3 regions of the Streptosporangium fragile genome follow, and region 1 is predicted to be linked to each of the others. Evidence: riboswitches for the same ligand, from Rfam matches in the RefSeq annotation. Region 1 holds a riboswitch; each other region holds the start of a gene.
What was found. A riboswitch is a leader RNA that binds a small molecule or an ion and turns the genes downstream of it on or off. The one in region 1 is predicted to bind cyclic di-AMP.

Region 1 (7,834 bases):
CGGTGATCGTCGAGCCGGGCGTCCGCACCGGCGTGCCGGTCCGCATGGACAACCCGAAGGAGGTCGGCAGCGACCGCATCGTCAACGCGCTGGCGGCCATCCAGCTCTACGGCGGGCCGTGCATCATCGTCGACTTCGGCACCGCGACCTCCTTCGACGCGGTCTCGGCCAAGGGCGAGTACGTCGGCGCGGTGACCGCGCCCGGCATCGAGATCTCGGTGGACGCGCTGGCCGCGGCGGGCGCGCAGCTGCACAAGGTGGAGCTGATCCGCCCCCGCTCGGTGATCGCGAAGAACACGGTCGAGGCGCTCCAGGCGGGCATCATCTACGGCTTCGCCGGTCAGGTCGACGGGATCGTCGAGCGGATGGCGGCCGAGCTGGCCGACGACCCCGACGACGTCACCGTGGTCGCCACCGGCAGTGCCGCGCCGCTCGTGGTCGACGAGGCGCGCTCGATCGACATCCACGAGCCCTGGCTCACGCTGATCGGCCTGCGCCTGATCTACCACCGCAACACGGCCTGAGGGCCGCCGAAAGCGTGACGACCTCGCGGGGTTCGCCACATCGGTACCCTTTGGAACTGTGACCGATGAAGTGACGAACCCCGTCGAGGATCTGCCGGAGCAGATGCGCGTCCGCCGGGACAAGCTCGACCGACTCCGCTCGGAAGGCGTCGACCCCTACCCGGTGAACTTCCCGCGCACCGCGACCAACGCCGAGATCCGCGAGAAATACGCCGATCTCCCCGCTGACACCGCGACCGGCGACAAAGTGGGCGTCACCGGTCGCGTCATGCTGTCGAGGACCGGCGGCAAGCTCTGCTTCGCCACCATCCGCGACGGCTCCGCCGACCTCCAGATCATGATCTCCCTGGACAAGGTGGGCGAGGAGTCCCTGGCCGCGTGGAAGCGCGACGTCGACCTCGGCGACCACGTGGGCATCGAGGGCGAGGTCATCACCTCGCGCCGCGGCGAGCTGTCCATCCTCGCCGACCGCTGGGCGATCACTTCCAAGTGCCTGCGTCCCCTGCCGGAGAAGCACGCGGGCCTCACCGACCCCGAAGCGCGCGTCCGCATGCGCTACGTCGACCTCATCGTCAACGACGAGGCCCGGAAGATGGCCTACACCCGCAGCGCCGTGGTGCGGGCCGTGCGCGACTTCTGGTACGAGGAGGGCTATCTGGAGGTCGAGACCCCGATGCTCCAGCCGATCCACGGCGGAGCCGCGGCACGGCCTTTCAAGACCCACATCAACGCCTACGACATGGAGCTCTACCTCCGCATCGCGATCGAGCTCTACCTCAAGCGGCTCGTGGTCGGCGGCATCGAGAAGGTCTTCGAGATCAACCGCAACTTCCGCAACGAGGGCGCGGACGCCACCCACAACCCCGAGTTCACCATGCTCGAGGCGTACGGGACGTACCTCGACTACAACGACATGGCGGACCTGACCCAGCGGATGATCCAGAAGGCGGTCGTGGCCGCCCTGGGCCACTCCGTGGTCCACCACCACGGCCGGGAGATCGACCTGGGTCTGGAGAAGTGGCCGCGGATCACCCTGTACGGGTCGGTCTCCGAGGCGCTGGGCGAGGAGATCACGACCGAGACGTCCCTGGAGCGGGTCCGCAAGCTCGCGGACGCACGCGAGATCCACTGGGAACCCAAGTGGGGTCAGGGCAAGCTCGTCCAGGAGATCTTCGAGGCCCTCGTCGAGCACACGCTCGTCCAGCCCACGTTCGTCATGGACTACCCGCTGGAGACCTCCCCGCTGACCCGCCAGCACCGCGACAACCCGCTCCTCACCGAGAAGTGGGACCTGATCGGGTTCGGCACCGAGCTCGCCACCGCCTACTCGGAGCTGGTCGACCCGGTCGAGCAGCGCCGCCGCCTCACCGAGCAGTCCCTGCTCGCCGCGGGCGGCGACGCGGAAGCCATGCAGCTCGACGAGGACTTCCTCACCGCGCTGGAGTACGCCATGCCGCCCACCGGTGGCATGGGGCTCGGCATCGACCGGCTCATCATGGCCTTCACCGGTAAGAACATCCGCGAGACCATCCTGTTCCCGCTGGTCAAGCCGGCGGGCTGAGCCCCACGGGCGGGGCCGCCGAACCCCGCCCGGGTGAAATTCCTCCGGTACGGCGGCGCCGGACCGGCCGGTGCCGGATCCGGCGCCGCCACGGGCGCCGGCACCTCTCCGGGCGGGCCGGCGGTGTCCGGCCACGCCCCGGCACCTCTCCGGGCGGGCCGGCCGCGTCCGGCCACGCCCCGGCACCTCGCCGCTGTGGATCGGCGTTCCGCGCGACTCCGCGTCCTGAGGGACGAGCCCGGTGGCAAGCCGGGGCGGCGGATCGTAACGGTGAGACTTCTCCGCCGTCCGCAGCGCGCCGGCGAAGCCAGGGGCGGGCGGGCCGTACCCGGGAGGTCGAGGACGCCCGCCGCGCTCCCGGCTCCCCGCCCAATTGCGGTCGCGTTACCGCATGGCGCGAAAACCGCATTTCACCCGTGCTCTATACCGCGGGGCGGTTGGCCCTCGGGGATAGTCGCCGAATGCCGCAAAGGCGCTCGCGTGGCCTTCCCATTGGAGGATGATTTCCCCGGTACCGTCAAGCCGGCGGGTGACGTGGCGGCCGAAGAGCGCCGGAAGTAGATCGTCTTTTCCGGGGAAATGCCGCGGGGCCGTGCCCGTCCCGCCGTGGGCCTGCGGGGATCCCCGCGACGACGGCTCCGGCGAAAGTTTGTTCTGTGAAGGCTCCGATTGCCGCAGCCGGCGGGCGGTTGCGGGCCTGCGCCTCGGCGTTGCCACGACTTAACCACAAAGGCGCTGACATATCATGAGTACTTCACGTTGCACGTACTATGTCAATAGCGCGCGCGCCCCATGAAGGGCGGAACTTGACGACCTTTGAACGAGGCGTTTACCGTTCCTGACGGGCGGTATTGATTCCCGGCGTCTTCACGTCCGGATTCCTGTAGTGGGGGGAGTGACTCTAGATGGCATATCCGGAAGTGGATTCGCGCCATGGCGACAGCCCCCTGGGCCTGAGCGATATCAGTCTCAGCGACGATGACCTCGTGCTGCTGGCGGAGCTCGCCAAGGGCGTCACCGTCGACCGGGTGGGGCGCCGTCTCGACATCAGCGGCCGGACCGTCAGGCGCAGGCTCAGGGGCATCTGCGACCGCATCGGCGTCGCCACGGCGATCGAGGCCGTGGCCTGGGCGGCCCGCCGCCGCCTCATCTAGACATCCGCGTCGCCGGGGCCCCGGCGGACGGCCGTCCGTCCCCGCGCGCCGCCCAGGCGGCGTGACAGGGCCGTGCGGAGGCCCCGGACCGTCCGCACGGGAGCCGAAGTCGCGCTCGGTCGCACTCCGGTGCGGAGGCGAAGACCTGACGCGGCCCCGCCGCGCCCGCCCGGACGGGATCAGTCGGCGATGCGCACGCCGCCGGCGAAGGGCCGGTTCTCGATGCTGGCGATGTGGATGACGTCACCGGTGCGCGGCGCGTGGACCATCAGGCCGCCGCCGATGTAGATCCCCACGTGGTGCAAGTCGTTGTAGAAGAAGACCAGGTCGCCCGGGCGTAGCTGGTCTTTGGAGATGCGGGTGCCGGCGGCCCACTGGTCACCGGTGTAGTGCGGCAGGCTGATGCCGACCTTCTGGTAGGCCCACATGACCAGTCCGGAGCAGTCGAAGCCGTGGGGGCCCTCGGCGCCCCAGACGTAGGGCTTGAGCTGCTGGGTGAGTGCCCAGCGGGCGGCCTCGGCGGCCTTGCCGCTGCCCGGGATGGGCACGTCGACCTTCACCCGGGCGCCCCGGCCGCTGGCGGCCCGCTCCCGGACCTCGCTGAACAGGCTGCTCTCGACCCGCGCGACCAGGCGCTCGATCCTGGTGCGCTTCTTGTCGATGTCGGCCAGGAGCTTCTCGACCTCGTCGGTTCTGGCCTTGGCGCTGGCCTGCGCCTGCTGGGCGGCCTCGATCGCCCGGCCCACCTGGGCGACCTCCTCGCTCTGCTGCTGTTGCAGGGCGTAGGCGGTGGTGGCCTGGTCGAGGAAGGCGTCGGGGTCGGTCGCCTGGCTGAAGGCGAGACCGGGGCTCAGACCGCCCGACATGTAGTTGCTCTGGGCCAGGAGGGTGGCCTTGGTGCGCCGGGCCTCCAGCTCGGACTCGCTGACCGCGAGGGTCTTCTTGGCGCTTTCGGCGGCGCGCTGCGCCTGCTTGAGCTTGACCCGCTCCCCGTTGTACTGCTCGGTGAGCATGCCGATCTCGTTGTGCAGCTTCTCGGCCTGGTCGGCCAGTTCCTGGAGGCTGGGCTGGGGGTCGGCGGTGGCCGCGACGAGCGGGGTGCCGAAGGTCAGGGCGGCGAAGGCCAGCCCGATGACCGCGATGCGGCGACGGAGCCCGCGCGATGTGCGTTCTCGACCGCGGGCGTCACGGCCCGCATGTCCTTGTCCGCGGCCGCGCGTGCGCTTCACCAACAGGCTCCTCTCCTCGGCCGCCTACCGGGTTAGCTGACGGGTTCGGGCCGGAGGCAGCCCTACCAGGTGCGCCGGTGGCACCCGGATTCACCCCGGGGACTTCGTGGAGAAGGTGGGTCCCCGGCTCCCCCGGGGGCGGGGGATTCGGCGGGTCAGGCTTTCACGTCTCTGACATCGAGCACGGACATTAGTGCACCGGAGGTTCTTGCTCAACCAGAACTGCGAACCTGGTAGAGCTCGCGCAACTGAAATGTCACGGAAGGATCACGTCATGTCAAGGTCCCCGTGCCCATTACGCTGCCTTTCTCTTTCGCGCGACGTGTGTGACGTCTGTCGTCGCAGGTCCGAAGGGAGACGGAAGATGAGATACGACACACTCGTGATCCGTGGGGGTCGTGGGGGAATCCGGCGGCGAACGGTCATCCGGCGGTAGCGAGGGGAAGTTTAAGGATGAGCCGTAATTAAGGTTCACCGAGGACGTACGCTGATCAGTCATGGACCAGGTTGCGGAGCATTCCCCCGTCGTGGCCGCGGACGCCGTCGCGAGCGGGGAGCGGCCCTCTCGATCCGGGGGGGAGAAGGCGGAGCGGGCCCCGTCCGGCCCGGGGGCCGCCGGGGTCGTCGTCCGCCGTGCCCGCACCCCGGACGTCCGCGCCATCCGCCGGCTCGTCGACACTTACGGCGGGGCCGGCCCGCGCCTGCTGGAGAAGGCCACCGTCACCCTCTACGAGGACATCCAGGAGTTCTGGGTCGCCACCGACGGGACGGGGCGGGTCCTCGGCTGCGGGGCGCTCCATGTGCTCTGGGAGGACCTCGCCGAGATCCGCACCGTCGCGGTCGACCCCGACTGCCGGGGGATGGGGATCGGCCACCGGATCGTCTCGGCGCTCATCCGCACCGCCGTGGAACTGGGTCTGCGGCGGGTCTTCTGCCTCACCTTCGAGGTCGACTTCTTCGCCCGCCACGGATTCCGGGAGATCCAGGGCACGCCCGTCTCACCGGAGGTCTACGCGGAGCTTCTCGCGTCGTACGACGAAGGCGTCGCCGAGTTCCTCGACCTGGAGCACGTCAAGCCCAACACCTTGGGAAACACCCGCATGCTGCTTCATCTGACACGCGAGCCGGACTCTCCTGACAGTGGGGCTGACTCAACGGAAAGGTGACTGTTGATACCTATCTCGATACCTTGTGCAGCAGCAAGCATGTGAGTCTGACATATGCCACATGCGCAGTCTAAGTGAGGTGACGCGGTGAGCACCGGACAGCCGCCGTATCCACAGGATGATCCCGACCGCGATCGCACACCGTCGGGACAGCCGGATTACGGACAGCACAACGTGGGTCGAGCCCCCGGTCAGCACGACCCCGATGTGACAGTTGTGGGATATCGGTCGGAGGCCTCACAGCCGAACACCGGTCCCGGTCAGGCCCAGCCCGGCTACGGGCAGCAGGGGTACGGCCAGCAGCCCGGTTACGGTCAGCAGCAGGGGTACGGGCAGCAGCCCGGCTACGGGCAGCAGGCTCAGCCCGGCTACGGCCAGCAGGCCGCCCAGCCGGGTTACGGGCAGCAGGCCGCCCAGCCCGGCTATGGCCAGCAGGCCGCCCAGCCCGGCTACGGGCAGCAGGGGTACGGCCAGCAGCCCGGCTACGGCCAGCAGGGCGCCACGGGCGCGTACGGCCAGCAGCCCGGCTACGGGCAGCAGGCTCAGCCCGGCTACGGCCAGCAGGCCGCCCAGCCGGGTTACGGGCAGCAGGCCGCCCAGCCCGGCTATGGCCAGCAGGGGTACGGCCAGCAGGCCGACTACGGCCAGCAGCAGTCGTACGGGCAGCCCGACTACGGCCAGCCGGGTTACGGGCAGCAGGCCGCCCAGCCGGGTTACGGGCAGCAGGCTCAGCCCGGCTACGGCCAGCAGCCCGGCTACGCCCAGGCCTACGGCGGTCCTCCCGGTGCCCCCGCCCCCCTCGCGGAGTGGTGGCAGCGTCTGGTGGCGCGGATCATCGACGGGGTCATCCTGGCGATCCCGATCTTCATCCTCAGCCTCATCCTGGGCATCTTCTTCCTGGCGTCCAGCACCTACGATCTGTCGACCGGTGAGTACACCGCCGCGACCTCGATCGGCACCATCCTCACCGCGGTGCTCGCCGCGGGAATCTGCTTCGCCTACGAGTTCTTCATGCTCGGCAAGGGCGGCCAGACGGTCGGCAAGATGGTCATGGGCATCAAGGTCGTTCCCGTCGGCGCTGTCCTGCCGCCCGGCGGCCTGCCCTCCGGCGCCGCGCTGAAGCGCGCCGGCGTGCTCTACGGTCCGTACGCCCTGAACTGGGTGCCGTTCCTGAGCTGGGTCGTCAGCATCTTCGGCCTCGTCAACGTGCTGTGGCTGCTGTGGGACAGGCCCCTGCAGCAGGCGCTGCACGACAAGGTGGCCGAGACGGTCGTCGTCAAGATCAAGTAGTTCGGCGAAAAACGGGGCCGGCGGTCGAACCGCCGGCCCCTTTTCGTGCGCCGGTGAGAATGGGTGCACCCGGGGGCGGCCGGTAACGGTGCCGGGTAACGGGCGTCCGGTACGGGCCGGTGCGGGCGCAAACCCATTCCCGGCTCGCCGGAAGGTCGCGGCGGCGACCGGCCGAGAATCAGCCGCCGGGCCCACCGGCGGACCACCCGAGGTATGAGATGTCAATGCCGGATCGACGCCGTCAGGGGTTCACGTGCCACTCGGCGAATGGCTGCGCCGCCGGTCGGCCGCGTCCTCCCGAGGCCATCTTCGCGCCTCTTCGCGAGGATTCTTCTAACCCTTCCGCCGCTTCTCCGGCGCCTTCCGGGCAGCCGGCGGAGTTCTTCTTAGGGATCCGGTGCGGGGTCCGTGGTGTTGCCGGGGTTGTCTGGAAGTCCGCATCGCCTTTGGTGGTTATAAGGCCTACGACTATGTACTCGGTGCCGGAGAGGGTCGTACTCTTGGCAAGAAAGCGTTGAAGATCCGTCTTGTTCCACGCGCTCGCCCTCATCGCGTCGCCGGCGTGATGAAGCGGGCCGGCCTCTACCCGGGTGTTCAAAGCCGACGGTGGGCATTGTCGTGATGAACCCGTCAGCAGAGATCTCCGGCTCCGTGACCGTGCGTCGTCCGGCCCGCCCGACAGCCCCTTCACCAGGGCTTTCGTGGCTGGGGGGCCGATGCTCCCGCGAGCCGGCTCCCGGCCTGCCATTGGTTTTCCGGAGACGACGATGATCACTTGATCACCCTGTCGGTTTTTTCCCCACGGCTTTACGTACTGCAACCGGTAAGGCGGCTGGAGAGAAGCATTAAGCTAGACAGTGGCAGACATGGCCGCCCCTGTGCCGCGCGCCGCCACTCGGTGGCGCTATGG
Region 2 (7,834 bases), on a different contig from region 1:
GACCGGACGGCAGCGGGCCATGCGGGCGGACCACGGCGGCTGGGTGTATTCGGTGGCGGTCACCCCGGACGGGAGCCGGGTGGTCAGCGGCGGTCACGGGCCGATATGGGTGTGGGACCTGCGAAGCGGGCGGCGGCGGGCCATGCGGGCGGACCACGGCGGCTGGGCGGTGCCGTCGGTGGCGGTCACCCCGGACGGGAGCCGGGTGGTCAGCAGCGGCGGCGACGGGACGATCCGGATCTGGGACCTGCGAAGCGGGCGGCAACGGGCCGTGCTGACCGGCCACACCGACGCGGTCGCGGTGGCGGTGACCCCCGACGGACGCCGGGCGATCAGCACGGGCGGCGACAGGACGGTGCGGGTCTGGGACCTGGACACCGGACGGCAGCAGGCCGCGCTGACCGGCCACACCGGCTGGGTGGGGCCGGTGGCGGTCACCCCCGACGGGCGCCTGGCGGTCAGCGGCGGCGGCGACAGGACGGTGCGGGTCTGGGACCTGGACACCGGACGGCAGCGGGCCACGCTGACCGGCCACACCGGCGAGGTGTGCTCGGTGACGGTCACCCCCGACGGACGCCGGGCGATCAGCGGCGGCAGCGACGGGACGATCCGGGTCTGGAACCTCGGAACCCGGCAGCGGCGGACCGTGTCCACCGGCCACACCGGCCGGGTGTATTCGGTGGCGGTCACCCCGGACGGGAACCGGGCGATCAGCGGCGGCGACGACGGGACGATCCGGATCTGGGACCTGGACACCCGGCGGCAGCGGGCCGTGCTGACCGATCGCGTCGGCTGGGTGCACACGGTGACCGTGACCCCGGACGGGAACCGGGTGGTCAGCGGTGACGGCGGAACGGTGCGGGTCTGGGACCTGGACACCGGACGGCAGCGGGCCACACTGACCGGCCACACCGGCTGGGTGCACGCGGTGGCGGTCACCCCCGACGGGCGCCGGGCGATCAGCGGCGGTGAGACGGTGCGGGTCTGGGATTTGGACACCGGACGGCAGCGGGCCGCGCTGACCGGCCACACCAGCGGGGTGTTCGCGGTGGCGGTGACCCCGGACGGGCGCCGGGTGGTCGTCGGGGGCCACGGGCCGATATGGGTGTGGGAGCTGGACACCGGACGGCAACGGGCCACACTGACCGGCCACACCGGCGCGGTGCACGCGATGACGGTCACCCCCGACGGGCGCCGGGCGATCAGCGGCGGCGACGACGGAACGGTCCGGGTCTGGGACCTGGACACCGGACGGCAGCGGGCCACACTGACCGGCCACACCGGCGCGGTGCACGCGGTGACCGTGACCCCCGACGGGCGCCGGGCGATCAGCGGCGGCGACGACGGAACGGTCCGGGTCTGGGACCTGGACACCGGACGGCAGGCGGCGGACTGGGCGGGAGAGTACCCGGTCGTGGCATGCGGCGTGGTGGCGGGCGGAACGCTCAAAGTCGTGGTGGGACAGCGGATAGGCCCGCCCTACCTGCTCGAACTCCACGATGCCCGCACCGGGGGCGGGGGTGAGAGCGACGGGAGGGAGCTCCGCCGCACGACTGAGTGACGTGTCCGGGGACGGACAGGAGGAGGTCACTCCACCGGCAGCCTCCGCGGGCGGTTCGGGGGACCACCCGCGGCGCTCGGCGGCGGCGTTTCGTGACGCGGGCGCTCACTGCCGGGACAGGGCACGGGTGATGCCGGTGGCGATGGTGGTGACCAGCACCCAGCCCGCGATCACCAGGCCGTAGGCGACCCACTGGGTGGCACCGGCGGGCTGGAATGCCTTCTCCTGCCCGAAGTCGATCAGCGGGAACAGCAGATCCAGAACGTAGACGACGGCGTTGAACGCGGGGCCCTCACCGGGTTTGGCCCGGGGCGGGCTGTTCACCGCGAACACGACGGCGCCGGCGACCAGCAGGGCCAGAAACCACAGGGCGGCGCGGACCGGGCGGTAACCGTACCCGACGGTGACATCCTGCAGCAGGCCCCAGGCGCGGGCGTACGGCGGGAGCCCGGCGCGGCGGCGTCGCTGTTTGACCAGCAGGACCGTACGGGCGTCGACGTCGTGGCCCAGCCGCCGGTAGGTGGTGGCGAGCTGCTCGTACGGCTGCGGCACGTATCCGTCCGGGCCGGACCGCAGCCAGGCCAGCCGTTCGGCGGCGGGCGGCATCGGGTCCAGGGCGTCGTAGGTCAGGCCGTCCTGGCGGCACGCTGGCCAGGTGGCGGGGTCATCACGGATCACGCCGATCCTGGCGTGCCGCAGGTCCACGACGCCCTCGGGGGCCTTCACCGGCCGCAGATCCAGCTCCCGGGCCTCCAGCTGCCAGGCCGCCAGCGCCCTGCCCCCGGGAGCGGACAGGGTGGCGCCGTTGAGGGACAGGCGCCGGCCGACGCGGGCGCCGGTCAGTGTGAGTTCGCCCTCGGCGGTGAAGCCGTGCCCGCATTCCAGGCCGCCGCCGATGCTCGCCCCGGCGGCGTCGAGTGCCCTGCCGCCGGGATTGGCCAGGTGGGCACCACCGAAGTCGGCGAACGTGCCGACATGCGCGTCGGCGAGCCGGACCTCGCCCTCCGCCCGGAAGCCTCCGGAGCACGACAGCCCGCCTCCGACCGTGACGCCGCCGGCGTCCAGGGCGATCCTGCCGGCCGGGCTCGAATCCGGCGTGGTCAGCTGTGCGCCGGTCAGGTTCAGCGACCCGGCGATACGCGCCTGCGACAGGTCCACCCGGCCGCACGCGGTGAGCTCGCGCGCCTCGAGGGTGCCCTCGACCTGGAGTTCGGCGGCCTGGAGCGCGTCCCCGCCGGGATGGGTCAGGGTGGCGCCGTCCAGGCTGAGCTCCCGATCGACCCGGGAGTTGGCCAGCCGTACGATGCCCGTCACGGTGAATCCACTGCCCAGGTACAGTCCGCCCTCGGCGGTGATGCGGGAACCGAGCAGGGCCATCCGACCGGGATGGGCGATCGTGCTTCCGGTGAAGCTGAACGGCCCGGTCACCCGGGTGTTGCGCGCTCTGACCATCCCGGTGACCCTCATCCACCGGCAGAAGACACTGCCGTCGGCGACCAGCCCGTCCAGCACGAGCGCCGGGCCGTCGGCCGGGGCGAAGCGCGCCTCATCCATGATCACAGTGCCGGTCACCCGGGCGTCGGACAGCCGGACCTGGCCCACGGCTCTCAGCCCGATCGCGGACAGGCCGCGGCCCGCCTGCAGCCGGTCGCAGTCGACCGCGCCGACCCGCGCGTGGCTCAGCGTGAGGCTTCCCGTCACCTGGGTTCCCCGCAGTTCCAGCAGGCCGGTGCAGACACAGGCCTCCAGCCGCAGGTGCCCGTCGATCTGCGCGTTGGATCCCGACAGACCCGGCAGATGAGAGCGTTTGAAGCTCAGCTGCGAACACCGGGCCCAGTACAGGCTCGGATCCCGCTCGAAGAAGCACGACAGGAACCGAGCCGAGTGACGGACCGTGGAGTAGGCGAGGTCCACCCGCTCGGTGATCCGGGCCCCCTTGAGCCTCATCGCCGGGATCCGGTGCGACCGCGGCGCCTCCTCGCTCATCAGCAGAGCGGCGATCACCCGGCCACGGACCGTCCGCTCCGCGCCCCAGGCAGCCCCCGCCGCCGGGTCGTCCTCTGCCGGATCCCCGGTCGTGAAGTCGACCTCCTCCCCGTGTGGAAAGGCCTCCCACACCCGGAGCTCGGCCTCGGACAGATCCTCAACACGCACGTCGTCCCCTCACCCGAACGCGGTCATTCCCTTGATCACCTATGCCATGTCGAGGATTACCATCCGGCGCTCCGTTGACGCCATCCTTACCATCGCGTTGGCGGCCCGGGTCGGCCCGCGCGGGGTAAGCCGTCACCGGGCGCGGGGTACGCGCCGCCGGCGGCTCCTCCGCTCCCCGAAGGACCGCGCACCGGCCGGGCGGGGAATCCGGGCGTGTTTCCGGCGCCCCGGGCGGCGTACGAGCCGCGTCGGCGCGGAGGGCCGGCGGCTGCGGCGGCCCCGCCGGGCGACCGCCGGTCAACGTCTCCCCTGTCCGGGCCGCGGCGCAGACGCGATCACCCCGCCTCGCCGGGCAACCCGCCCGCACGGAACCGTATCCTTGGAGCAGCCTCGCCTCTCATCCCACACAAGCGGTGATCTTCATGTACGAGATCGTCTCGGCTCTGGCGCCTCCCGCCATCGTCGCCACTGTCTTCCTGCTCGGCGTACGGGCGGTCCTGAAGCACGAGCGGGCGGACCGGGCGCGGGAAAGACGCCAGCCCGCCGGACCTCCCGTGAAGCTCGCGAAGGAGACCGGCTCCGAGGAGTAGGACGCCGGAAGGCGACGCCCGCTCCGGGCCCGTCGGAGGGGTACGCGGCCCGGAGCGGGCGATCCGTTCTCCGCGGTGGCGGGGCGACGCGGGGTTCGGGGGGATCAGGCCGGGCCGCCGGTCCCCGCGCACGACAAGACGCGGCACCTTTTGTCCCATTTGCGGATTTATGTGCGGTTATATTACTTTCTAGGGAATCGCGGCAGACGCAGGCACGACCATCCGGCCGCACCCGTTGCCGTTTCGTTGCCCGGACCGTGTGTCCCCGGCGGGCCCTTCCCGCCGGGACGGCGCACGGCCGCCGAATCCGCACCTCGCGGAGCCGGGGACCCATCCCTTCGGGGTGAATCGGAGCGCCAGCCCCCGAGCTGCGCCCCGTAGGGCACTTCCCAGCCCGAACCCGTCAGCTGACCCGGTAGGCGGCATGGAAGCAAGGACCAACCCATCATGCCCAAGCACCGGCTTGCCTCCTCCCCGAAGAACCGCCTGAACCTCTCCCCGGACCGCCCGGACTTCCCGGAGAACCGGCTGGGTCTCCCGAAGAACCGGCTGGGTCACGCACTCGTGGGCGCCGTCGTCGCCGTCGGTACCGTGGCCTCCGGTGCCGCCACCGCGCAAGCCGCCACCGTGCAGACCGGCGCCCCGCAGACCGGCGCCGCCACCGTGCAGACCGGCGCCCCGCAGACCGGCGCCGGGACGCTCCTCCCGCTGACCCCGCCCGCCGGCGGTGAGGCCGCCCGCAGCAAGGCACCGGCGGTGCTCGGACGCGCGGCCTATCTGGTCGACGCCTCGACGGGCGACGTCAGGCTCAGCAAGGGGGCCGACCGGCGAATGCCGGTGGCCAGCCTGACCAAGGTGATGACCGCATACATCGTGCTCAGGGAGGCTAGGCCGACGGACACGGTCACGATCACGCCGGAGGACGTGTGGTACGCACAGGCCGGTGGAGGCACCAGCGCGTACCTGCGCGTGGGAGACCGGCTCTCCGTCGAGGACCTCCTGTACGGCCTGATGCTTCCCTCGGGCGCGGACGCCGCCCACGCGCTGGCCCGCGCCTACGGTCCCGGGGTCGCCGGATTCACCGCGAAGATGAACGCCACCGCGCGCGAGCTCGGGATGCGCGACACCAGGTACCTCAACGCCGACGGGCTGCCCACCCCCGAGGGCGAGGGCTATTCCACCGCGCGGGACCAGACCCGGCTGGCCGAGATCGCGCTGCGCAACCCGGCCCTGGTGAAGATCACCTCCACCCGGCGCCACACGACCCCCAGGACAGCCGATCACCGCGCCTACACCTGGCACAACACCAACAAGCTGCTCGGCTCACCGGGCGCGCTCGGCCTGAAGACGGGTTTCACCCGCGCCGCGGGCTACAGCCTGGCCTTCGCCGCCGACAGCCACAACCACCGGCTGGTCGGCGTGATCCTCGGCGAGACGGTCTCCGGCCGGCGGTTCCAGACCGCCCGGGCACTCCTGGACTGGGCGGCGCGCGAGACGACGGCGGGCGACGGCCGCGGCGGGAGTGCCCGGAACCACCGGTGACGGGCGACGTCGGCGCGCTCCCGGGAGAGCCCGACGGCGCTGTCCGGCGGCCCGCGGAAGGTGCTGGTGATCTTGCCCTACGGCGTGCCGTGCGGCGTAGCCGATGAGTGCCTGCCCGCGTCGGCGAAGGCGTAGCCGGCGCCGGCGGGCACCCGCAACCCGCCCTCGGCCGCCTGCGGCAAGCGCGTCGAGGCGCCCGGCGGGGGGCGACGGCGACGCCGGCGCAGAGGGCGCTCACCGAACGGTCGAAGGCGGTGGGGCCGCCCGGCGGGGGCGCCACCCGCCCGCCGGGCCGTACCGCCCCGGCGACGGGGCCGCCCCGGGAAACCTCCGCGTGTTCGCGGGGAAATTTTCGCGTTACGTCCCACCCGGGCGGACGGGTTCTCACCTGGAAGAACGCGTTCCCGCCGGGCGGGTGGCCGGGCTGCCGCCCGGACGGGGACGAACTCGGCGCTTGACCCGTCCCTTACCGGGGGCGTACAAGTGCGAAAAGAGTTGGATAGCGCTTTCCCACCCTTCATCCCCGGGCGCCGCCCGGGACCCGTCCGCACGTGCTCCGGCGGAGGCCTGACCCTGTCCAAGGCCTGCGCCGGCGGTGGCGGACGGGCTCCGGCGACGCCCGGCGGACACCGTTCGCCAGGGCCTCCGGCCATGCCGGCACGTGACCGCGGAGCGCGGCCACGCCGACGTCACCGGTTCGGGCCCCGGCGCAAGGCCATGGTCCGACCGGGCCGGAGCACGGCCCGGTCGGCACTGACGGAACTGGAGGTTCCACGGTGCGCAGAAGGAAAGAGCTCCGCGCCAACTCACTGCTCGCCGCGCTCGCGGCGGCCCTCGCCGTCATGGTGCTCGGGGCGATGGCGCTGCTGGCGGTGCCCAGCGCGTTCGCCGCAACGCTGTTCGGCGACGATTTCGAGGACGGTAACGCCACGGGTTGGTCGAAGTCCGGGGGAAGCTGGTCGGTGGCCGCCGACGGCTCCCAGGTTTACCGGCAGTCCGGCACCGGCGCGGACGCCCGCGCGGTGGCCGGCGCCGGATGGTCGGACCAGGCGGTGCAGGCGCGGGTGAAGCCGACCGCGTTCAACGGCGCCGGCCGGCACGTCGCGGTGCTGGCCAGGGCGCAGAGCACCAGCAGTTACTACTTCCTCGGATTGAGCAACGCGGGTTCGGTCGTCCTGGGCAAGCGGACCAGCGGCGGCCCGACGACCCTCGCCTCGGCTCCGGCGACGGTGACCGCGGGCACGTGGTACACCCTCAGGCTGGAGGCGTTCGGCACGACGCTGCGCGGCTTCGTCAACAACGTCGAGGTCGTCACGGCGACGGACGCCACCTTCGCCTCCGGCAAGGTGGGCCTCTCCGGTTACTACGCGAGCGCCTCGTTCGACGACGTGCTGGTGACCGACGTCGGCGGGCCGAGCAACCCGCCGACCAGCCCCACGGTCACACCGCCGCCCACGGGTACCTGCCCCACCTCGGGTGCTCCCACCGGGTTCGCCTCGGTGAACGCCTGGGGCCAGAACGGCACCACGGGAGGCGCGGGTGGCCCGACCGTCGAGGTCGACACGGCGAGCGAGCTGATCTCCGCGATCGGCCAGAGCGGGCCCCTGAACATCTGCGTGCGCGGGATGATCACGGTTCCGGCGGGGATGCACAACGTCGCCTCGGACAAGACGATCGTGGGCGTCGGCTCCGACGCCGGCATCAGCGGCGGCGGGCTCAACATCGGCCTCCCCCTCGACGCGGCGGTCACCTCGCCGCCCGCGAACGCCGTGCACAACGTCATCATCCGCAACCTGTCGTTCCGGAACGCCACCGACGACTCGATCAACGTGCAGATGTTCTCCCACCACGTCTGGATCGACCACAACGACCTGTGCTGCGGGTACGACGGGCTGATCGACATCAAGCGCGGCTCGTCCTACGTCACCGTGTCGTGGAACCACCTGCACAAGCACACCAAGAACATGCTGCTCGGCCATGACGACAA
Region 3 (7,834 bases), on a different contig from region 1:
CGGTCTCACGGTCGGGCGAGGGAGGCGACATCAGCGCCGCCATCGCGGCGTCGGTCGGCGGGGCGGCCTGCGGGCTCGGGGTGGACATGATCGAGGTGAGGCTGCGCACACGGCCCGGATGGCGGATCGCCAGCGACTGGGCGATCATGCCGCCCATCGAGACGCCGACCACATGGGCCGCGTCCCAGCCGAGCGCGTCGAGCAGCCCGGCGCTGTCGTCGGCCATGTCGTCGAGCAGGTACGGCACCTGCCCGTCGCCTCCCGGGGCGGGCACCCCGGCCTCGTGCAGATGCGTGCTCTCGCCGATGTCGCGGTTGTCGAAACGCACCACGTGGTGCCCCCGATCGGCGAGGAGGCCGCAGAACTCCTCGTCCCAGTGGATCATCTGGGAGCCCAGCCCCATGATCAGCAGAAGCGGACGCCCTCCGGGTGAGCCGAAGGTGTCGTAGGCGATCTCGATGCCGTTCGCCGAGGCTCGCAGAGTCATGGTCCTCCTACCGTGCCGGTCCTGCGGAACAGAATCTCATTCTGTACAGAGGCGGGGCAAGGGTGGGGTCACCTGGCCGGAGGAGCGCCGGTCAACCGCGCGGGGGACGGCACACGGCAGGGGCACGGCTACCCTTCGGGTCATGCCCCTGCCGCACACCCCGGGCACAAAGAAAGGTCCCATGGTCACGTTCTCCGTTCCGCGCGCACCCGGGAGGCGAAGCGCGGGCTCAGCACCGGGGGCTTCCCGCCGGGTGTCGCGATCCCGCGGCGGGTCGCCGGGGCGCCGCTGGGGCTCCGTGGTGGCGGCGCTGCTCATCGGCGCGCTGCCGGCATGCGGGACCGGCGCGTCGGGCACCACGGACCCGTCGCCCGCCCGGGAGGGCAGCCGCAGCCTGGTGCTCCCGCCGCCCGAGAAGGCCGGGCCCGTGAAACTCACCGGCATGTGGCCGTTCCTCACCCGCGAGGAACTACTGGACCGGCATCCCCACGTCCGGGGCGCCACCGTCGAGGACGCGGTGCAGGTGCGGTACGAGGAGGTCAAACGGGCCAAGGGCCACTCCTTGACCAGGGGGTTCATCTTCACCGGCTACGACGTGCGGATCAGCCGGGATCAGGAGGCGCCGACCGTTGAACACGCCCTCCAGACGTTCCTGGCGGGCGACACCCCCGACCACGCCTTCGACCTCCCGGCGGGGCCGTTCGGCGGCCACGCCCGCTGCGTCGGCCTGGAGCTCGTCGGCTCCGAGACCGGCATGTGCGCCTGGGCCGACGACGGCACGGTCGGGGTGATACTCGGCCCGAACTTCAGCGCCGCCGAGTTCAAGGAGATGCTTCCGGGGTTCCGCGCCGCCGTCGAACGCTGACGACCGCCCGGCGCCGGAGGCGGCGCCCCCATCCGCCGCGCGGCGGGGGCGAGCACCGGCGGACGACGTTCCGGCAGCCGAAGGCCCCGGCGCGGGAGCGCCGGGGCCGGGTCGTGCGAGGGTGTCCCCCGAGGACGTCGCGGGGAACGCCCGGAGGGACCGCGCGGGGACGCCAGGGGGAAACGTCCCGGAGGAGTCGCGCGGGGACGCCGCGGGACGGTCAGGCGCGGCGGCGGCCGGGGCGGCGGCGACGGCCGGTGAGCAGGAGGGCGCCTCCGCCCACGGCGATGAGCAGGACCGCCGCGGCGGTGCCCTTCGAGCCCGAGGAGGAGCTCGCGGCGGCGTTGGCGGCGCCGTCCAGGTCACGCGCTTCCTTCTCGCGCTTGACGTCCGCCGTGAGCACGACGTTCTTGGACGAGCCCGCCGCCGGCCCGGCGACGGCCTCGGCCTTCGTGGCCTCCTCGGCCTTCTTCGGCTCCGCGACGACCTCGGTCTTCTTCGGCTCCGCGGCCTTCTTCGGCTCGGCCGGCTTGGCGACGAGGGGCTTCGGCGGGACGGCCGGGTTGCGGTCCTTGCGGCCCCAGGCGCCGGTGGAGAAGGCCACCGGGTGGTTCTTCTTGCCCACGCCGTCGCCCCACTTGGTGATCACGTACTGGACCTTGATGTGACCCATGCCGCCGTTGCCGTTGACCATGAGCGTGTTGGGGTTGAACGTGCCGCCGGTCAGATCCGCGAAGGTCTTGGCGTCGAGGTCCAGCATGACGCCCCGGCTGGAGGGCTCGCCGGGACCGCGGTCGCCGACGAAGAACTTGGCCTTCTTGCCCTTGTAGATGACGTAGCCCTCGGTGAACAGGGGCCAGCTCGGGCTCGCGGCCATGCCCTTCTGCATCGGCTTGCCGCTCGCGGGCAGGCCGGTGTCACCGGCGCGGCCGGAGGAGTCGTCCCAGAAGTAGGAAGCCGTGGTCGACCCGGTGAGCAGGACGGTCTGGGAGGCGGCGTCGGGCTTGTCGGCTCCCGGGGCGGTACGGGCCGCGGGGGTGGCGGAGGCGGGCAGCGCGGAGGCGACACCGGTGGCGGTCAGCACGCTCGCGCCGACGAGGAGCGCGGCGGCGAGACGGTTCTTGTGCAGGGCGAAGAAGAAGCGCATGGGGAAAACGAGCTCTTTCACGAGGGAACGGGGCGGCCACGTGCGGCACACGGCGGAGGCACGGGCGAGGACGCGCTCGACGAGAAAAGGCGCAGCGGGATCAACCAGGCGCTACGCGAAGCACGGGCGGGAAGGCACCGCGATCAGGCGCGACGGAAGGGTTCGGGTGAAGTTCTGGCGAGCTGAGGGCGAAGGTCCGGGAGCCTGCACGTCAAGATCCGGGGAACCGGGACATGCGGGTCCGGGGACCGGCGCGTGCGGCCTACGGGACCGGCACGGCCACGGAACGCGCCGACATGGTGACGCGGTGATCCATGGGGGGATCTCCTCTCCATCTCGTCTACCGGGTTAGCTGACGGGTTCGGGCGGTGGAGTTGCCCTACCGCCGCGCGCTCGCGGCGGATTCACCCCGGGAAGGTGGGTCCCCGGCTCCCGCGGGCTTGGCGGCCCTCGGGACTCGACGTCGGCCGGCCGCTCCTTCTGTTGAAGGGCAGGTCACCAACCGATAACAACCAGGACACTACCCAGCACAATGGGACAAAGCAAAACAAATCCCATGAAAAGCCCAGAAGATCTACCTACAACCCCCAAGAAACACCCACCCCGGGGGTGGCCGGCGTCGCCCCTGCCGGCCGCCTCGGCACCGCGAGCAGCCCCGGTACACCCGTACCGCGGGAGGCCCGGCACGCCCCGCCGCGGGAGACCCGGCACACCCCGCCACGGGAGACCCGATACGCCTCTACCGCGGGAGGCCCGGCACACCCCGCCGCGGAAGGCCCGGCCGGGTGATCGGCCTCAGTGATCAGTCCCACCAGAACGACCAGGCGTTCCTGCCCTTGATCTGCTCGGCGTAGTCGATGAGGGTGCCGGCGCCCTGGATGATGCTGTCGGGGCAGAACGTCCAGTGCTCGGCCGCGACGTGCAGGGCGTGCTCCGAGGTCGTCGGCGGCGCGGCGACGCTCAGGTCGAGGGTGTTGAACCCCATGCCGACCACCCGGGCCCCGAACCTCTCCTCCCAGCTGCGCACCACGGCGGCCAGCGGAACCATCCACTCGTTGTGGTTCAGGGCGCCCTGCCAGCCCATGACGGCGAGCGCGTCGGCGCTCCGCTCGACGGCGACCAGGCCCAGCGGGGTCCGGCGCTCGGCCACCAGCCGGGCGTACCAGTCGGCGACCACGCCGGGGTCGGCGACAAGCTTGCCCGGCGGCGCCGGGCCCGGACAGCGGGGGCCGAAGGGGTCGAGGATGTCGACCTGGTCGGCGTGGGCCTTGGCGACCCAGTCGGTCCACACCTCGGCCATGAACGCCGCCGCGTGGTAGTTGTCGATCTCGGCGGCGGCGTCCGGGGCGATCTGGCCGGCCGCCCAGGGCTGGACGGAGTCCTCCAGCAGCACCGGCCAGAGGCCCGAGTGCTCGTGCTGGGCGCGCAGCAGGGCCCAGTACTCTCCGGACACCGCCACGTCGCTGAGCCAGAAGGCGGGTCGGGCACGGATCGACAGCTGCGAGTAACCAGGATCGGGCCAGACCACGTCACCGGGCGGCAGCTCCACGGAGAGCCGTCGGCCCTCGCCCCCGTCGGCGAACAGCTGGCTCAGAAATGGCGGAAGGTGCCCCCGCTCGCAATCGTCCATCTCTACCGATCCGATCCTGACCACGGACCAATTTTGTCCCGTCAAGCGTCCCGAGGGACAGTTCCGCCCTGGTACAGGCAAAACTTATCGGTACAGAAACGAACGAAACCCCTGGGCGCCCGTCTTCAACCGCCTCCCGGGCGCCTGGCTTCGGCCCTCCCGGTGACGGCCTCCGGCATCCCCCGGGGGCACCCGCCTCGCCTCCCCGGCGACGGCCTCCGGCCGCCTCCCGGGCACCCCCGCCTCGCCTCCCCGGCGACGGCTCCGGCCGCTCTTCGTTCTCAGTCCTTGACCGCCCCGCCCAGCCCGGCCACCAGCTTGCGCTGGACGGCCACGAAGAAGATCAGTACGGGGATGGTCATCAGCGTCGAGGCCGCCATGATGCCGCCCCAGTCGTTCTCGTCGGGCTTGAAGAAGACCAGCAGGGCCGCGGGCAGGGTCTGGTTGTCCTTGGCCGAGATGATGAAGGTCCTGGCGAAGATGAAGTCGTTCCAGGCGGTGATGAAGGAGAAGACGCTCGTCGCGATCAGGCCGGGCGCGACCAGGGGGAACAGGATCCGCCACAGGATGACCTGCCGGCTCGCACCGTCGATCATCGCGGCTTCCTCCAGCGCCTCCGGCACCGCCGCCACGAACCCGCGCATCATCCAGACGGCGAACGGCAGCGAGAACGCCAGGTGGACCAGGACGAGCGAGCCCAGGGTGTTGAGGCCCACGCCGGGCACCACCGCGCCGATGTCGCGGACGAGGAAGAACAGCGGGATGGTGAGCGCCTCCACCGGCACCATCTGCGCCACCAGGAACATGATCAGCACCGTCGTGCGGAACCGGAAGCGGAACCGGGTCACCGCCACCGCGGCGAGGAAGGCGACCACCGCCGAGAGCACGACGACGCTGAGGGCGACGCCGAGGCTGTTGAGAAAGTAGCGGCCGAAGTTCTCCCCGCCCAGCACCCGCTGGAAGTGCTCGAAGGTCGGCGCCAGCGTCCACGGGCGCACCTGGAGCGACTGGATCTCGCCCGCGGGCTTGAGCGCGGACAGCACCATCCAGTAGATCGGGAAGAACGTGACGAAGGCCGTGACCAGTGCCACGGTGTTGGCGATCAGGCGGGATCTGCTCACAGCTTCTCTCCGCTGCGGTAGAGGGCACGGATGTACAGCAGGGTGACCGCGAGCAGGATCAGCGTCATGATGACGCCGATCGCCGAGCCGAGCCCGTACTCCGAGGAGCCGAAGGCCGTCTGGTACGCGTAGACGTTAAGCACGGAGTTCTGGCCCGCGATGCCGCCGCCGTTGGTCATCACATAGATCTGGGTGAAGATCTTGAAGTCCCAGATGATCGACTGGATGACCACGATGGTGATCAGTGGTCGCAGCATCGGCACGATGATCCGCCAGAACGAGCTCCACGCCGAGGCGCCGTCGAGCGCGGCCGCCTCCAGCACGGAGCCGGGGATGGCCTGGATGCCCGCGTAGAGCGTCACCATGACGAAGGGGAAGGAGTGCCAGACGACCGTGGCGCCGACGATCCCGAAGGTGACCCACTTGTCGTAGAACCAGTTGTAGCCCTCGATGCCGAGAACCTGGTTGACCAGGCCCAGGTCGGCGTCGAAAAGGAACATCCAGACCGTCGAGCCGGTCATCGCGGGCGCGGCCCAGGCCGCCATGGCCGCCAGCGAGAGCAGCAGCCGCGGCACCCGCCCCGCCTTGGTCAGCACCACGGCGAGCGCCGCGCCGACGGCCAGGGTCGCGACGACCAGGGCCGCCGCGAACACCACGGTCTGCGCCAGCACCGACCAGAAACGCTGGTCGCCCAGGAGCGTGGCGTAGTTCTCGAAGCCGATGAACCTCGTCGGCTCTCCCCCGCTGACCTGGGCCTGCCGGTAGTCGAAGACCGAGAGCAGGCCGAGCATGTAGATCGGGTAGCCGAAGAGCGGCAGCAGCACGGCCGCGGCGGGCAGCAGGTAGAGCCACGGCCGCAGCCTGCCGCGGGCACGCGGCGCCGCCGGGCGGGCCCGGGTGGTCTCCGGGCCCGCCGCCGTCGTGGTGGTGGCGGTGGTCATGACCGGCCGAAGGCGGCCTTCACCGCCGCGGCGGCCTCGGTGGTGGCCTCGTCCACGGTGGCCTGCTTCGTGGCGATCTTCTGCAGCATGGTCGGGATGACCTTCTGGTTGTCGATCTTCACCCAGGCCGGGTCGATCGGCACGAACTTGGTGCCCGCCGCGACGGTGTCGAGGAACGGCTTGAGGAAGGAGTCCTTGGCCGCGAGCTCGTCCCGGGCGGAGGTCAGGGTGGGCAGGTTGCCCATCGCCTCGTACATCTTGACCTGGTAGGCCTTGCCGCCCAGGAGTTGGAGGAACTTCACCGCCAGCGAGCGGTGCTTGCTGTTCTTCATGACGCCGAGGTTGTTGCCGCCGGAGAAGGCGGGGGCGATCGAGCCCTCCTTGGCGCCCGGCAGCGGCACCACCGCGTACTTGCCGGCCGCGGCGCCCGCGTCCACCGCGGACCTGCTGAAGTTGCCCAGGATGCCCATGGCGGCCTTGCCGCTGGCGAACAGCTCGACGGTCTTGCCACCGGTGAGGCTCGCGCACGCCTGCGGCGGGCAGACGTCGTCGCTGAGCAGGTCGGTGTAGGCCTTGACGCCCTTGCGGGACTCGGCGCTGTCGAGGCTCTCGATGTCGCCGCCGGCGTCCCAGACGAAGGGCAGCGCGCCGAAGGTGTACTCGCCGCCGCCGGCGATGCCGTACAGGTCGGGCTTCTTCTTGCGGATCTCCCGGGCGGCCTCGGTCAGGCTCTCGATCGTCGTGGGAGGCTTGAGGCCGAGTTCTTCGAAGACGTCGGTGCGGTAGTAGAGCGCGCGGATGCCGATGTACCACGGGAGGCCGTAGACCTTGCCGTCGACGGTCGCGGACGTGAGCAGGTCGGCGCTGACGTCCTTGCCCTCGGGCCAGCTCGCGAGGTCGGCGCCGAGGTCGGCGAAGCCGCCGGCGGCGGCGTACTCGGCGAGGTCGGTGTTGCCGTACTCCGCGACGTCGGGAGCGCTCGCCGGGTCGTTGAACGCGCCCTTGAACTTCTCGTGCCGGGCGGGCGTCGTCGGGATGTAGGTGACCTCGACCTGCACACCCGCGTTGGCAGCGGTGAACTCCTTGATCGCCTCCCCCACGACCTTCTCCTTGGGGGCGCGGTTCGGCTCGTCGAAGAGCCAGACCCGCAGGGTCCCGGACTTCTCGTCGCCGCCGCTCGCGGCCGGAGCGGTGGACGGGGCGCACGCGGCGAGGGCCAGCAGGGCCACTCCCGCCGCGGCCCAGTTCAGGATCTTCACAGCTTTCTCCTCCTGTTGGCGGCAGACCCTAGGAAGGGTCCGCTCGCGGCGGGAAGAGGAAGGCGATTTTGTTGTGCAATGCACAACGTTATTCCGCAAACTCCCCTAAAGCTCTCACACTCCCCTAACTTGACCTGTGTGTTCGACCAACCGGATCACCGTGGAACGCCGCGATGAACGAACCTGCCCCGGAACGCAACCAGTCGGCCTCGCTCCGGCGCGCCCTCGCGGTGCTGGAGTACGTACGCGACCACGCGGGCGCGGGCCACGGGCTCTCGCTCACCCGGCTGGCCGAGGCGCTCGGCCTGTCGAAGAGCACGGTGCTCCGGCTGACCGCTCCCCTCGTCGAGTCCAGGCTCCTGGAACGCGACCGCAGGACCGGCG

Region 2: it holds a riboswitch for cyclic di-AMP, as region 1 does, so the genes downstream of both, ABD841_RS25425 (D-alanyl-D-alanine carboxypeptidase family protein) here and ABD841_RS00850 (C40 family peptidase) in region 1, are expected to answer to the same signal.
Region 3: it holds a riboswitch for cyclic di-AMP, as region 1 does, so the genes downstream of both, ABD841_RS19910 (hypothetical protein) here and ABD841_RS00850 (C40 family peptidase) in region 1, are expected to answer to the same signal.

What each region holds. Positions count from the first base shown of each region.
Region 1 covers NZ_BAAAVI010000001.1:177,012-184,845, forward strand. Annotated here, with positions in the region: gene ABD841_RS00835 (type III pantothenate kinase) at 1-524, shown strand, start outside; gene lysX (bifunctional lysylphosphatidylglycerol synthetase/lysine--tRNA ligase LysX) at 583-2,085, shown strand; gene ABD841_RS00845 (LuxR C-terminal-related transcriptional regulator) at 3,006-3,239, shown strand; gene ABD841_RS00850 (C40 family peptidase) at 3,419-4,468, opposite strand; cyclic di-AMP (ydaO/yuaA leader) riboswitch at 4,474-4,631, opposite strand; gene ABD841_RS00855 (amino-acid N-acetyltransferase) at 4,966-5,634, shown strand; gene ABD841_RS00860 (RDD family protein) at 5,842-6,924, shown strand; gene ABD841_RS00865 (hypothetical protein) at 7,166-7,699, opposite strand.
Region 2 covers NZ_BAAAVI010000042.1:9,692-17,525, forward strand. Annotated here, with positions in the region: gene ABD841_RS25410 (NB-ARC domain-containing protein) at 1-1,561, shown strand, start outside; gene ABD841_RS25415 (hypothetical protein) at 1,667-3,715, opposite strand; gene ABD841_RS25420 (hypothetical protein) at 4,138-4,305, shown strand; cyclic di-AMP (ydaO/yuaA leader) riboswitch at 4,595-4,742, shown strand; gene ABD841_RS25425 (D-alanyl-D-alanine carboxypeptidase family protein) at 4,753-5,847, shown strand; gene ABD841_RS25430 (pectate lyase family protein) at 6,624-7,834, shown strand, end outside.
Region 3 covers NZ_BAAAVI010000028.1:18,963-26,796, forward strand. Annotated here, with positions in the region: gene ABD841_RS19900 (alpha/beta fold hydrolase) at 1-487, opposite strand, end outside; gene ABD841_RS19905 (hypothetical protein) at 741-1,352, shown strand; gene ABD841_RS19910 (hypothetical protein) at 1,573-2,520, opposite strand; cyclic di-AMP (ydaO/yuaA leader) riboswitch at 2,822-2,955, opposite strand; gene ABD841_RS19915 (DUF4253 domain-containing protein) at 3,302-4,153, opposite strand; gene ABD841_RS19920 (carbohydrate ABC transporter permease) at 4,411-5,250, opposite strand; gene ABD841_RS19925 (carbohydrate ABC transporter permease) at 5,247-6,191, opposite strand; gene ABD841_RS19930 (extracellular solute-binding protein) at 6,188-7,450, opposite strand; gene ABD841_RS19935 (IclR family transcriptional regulator) at 7,624-7,834, shown strand, end outside.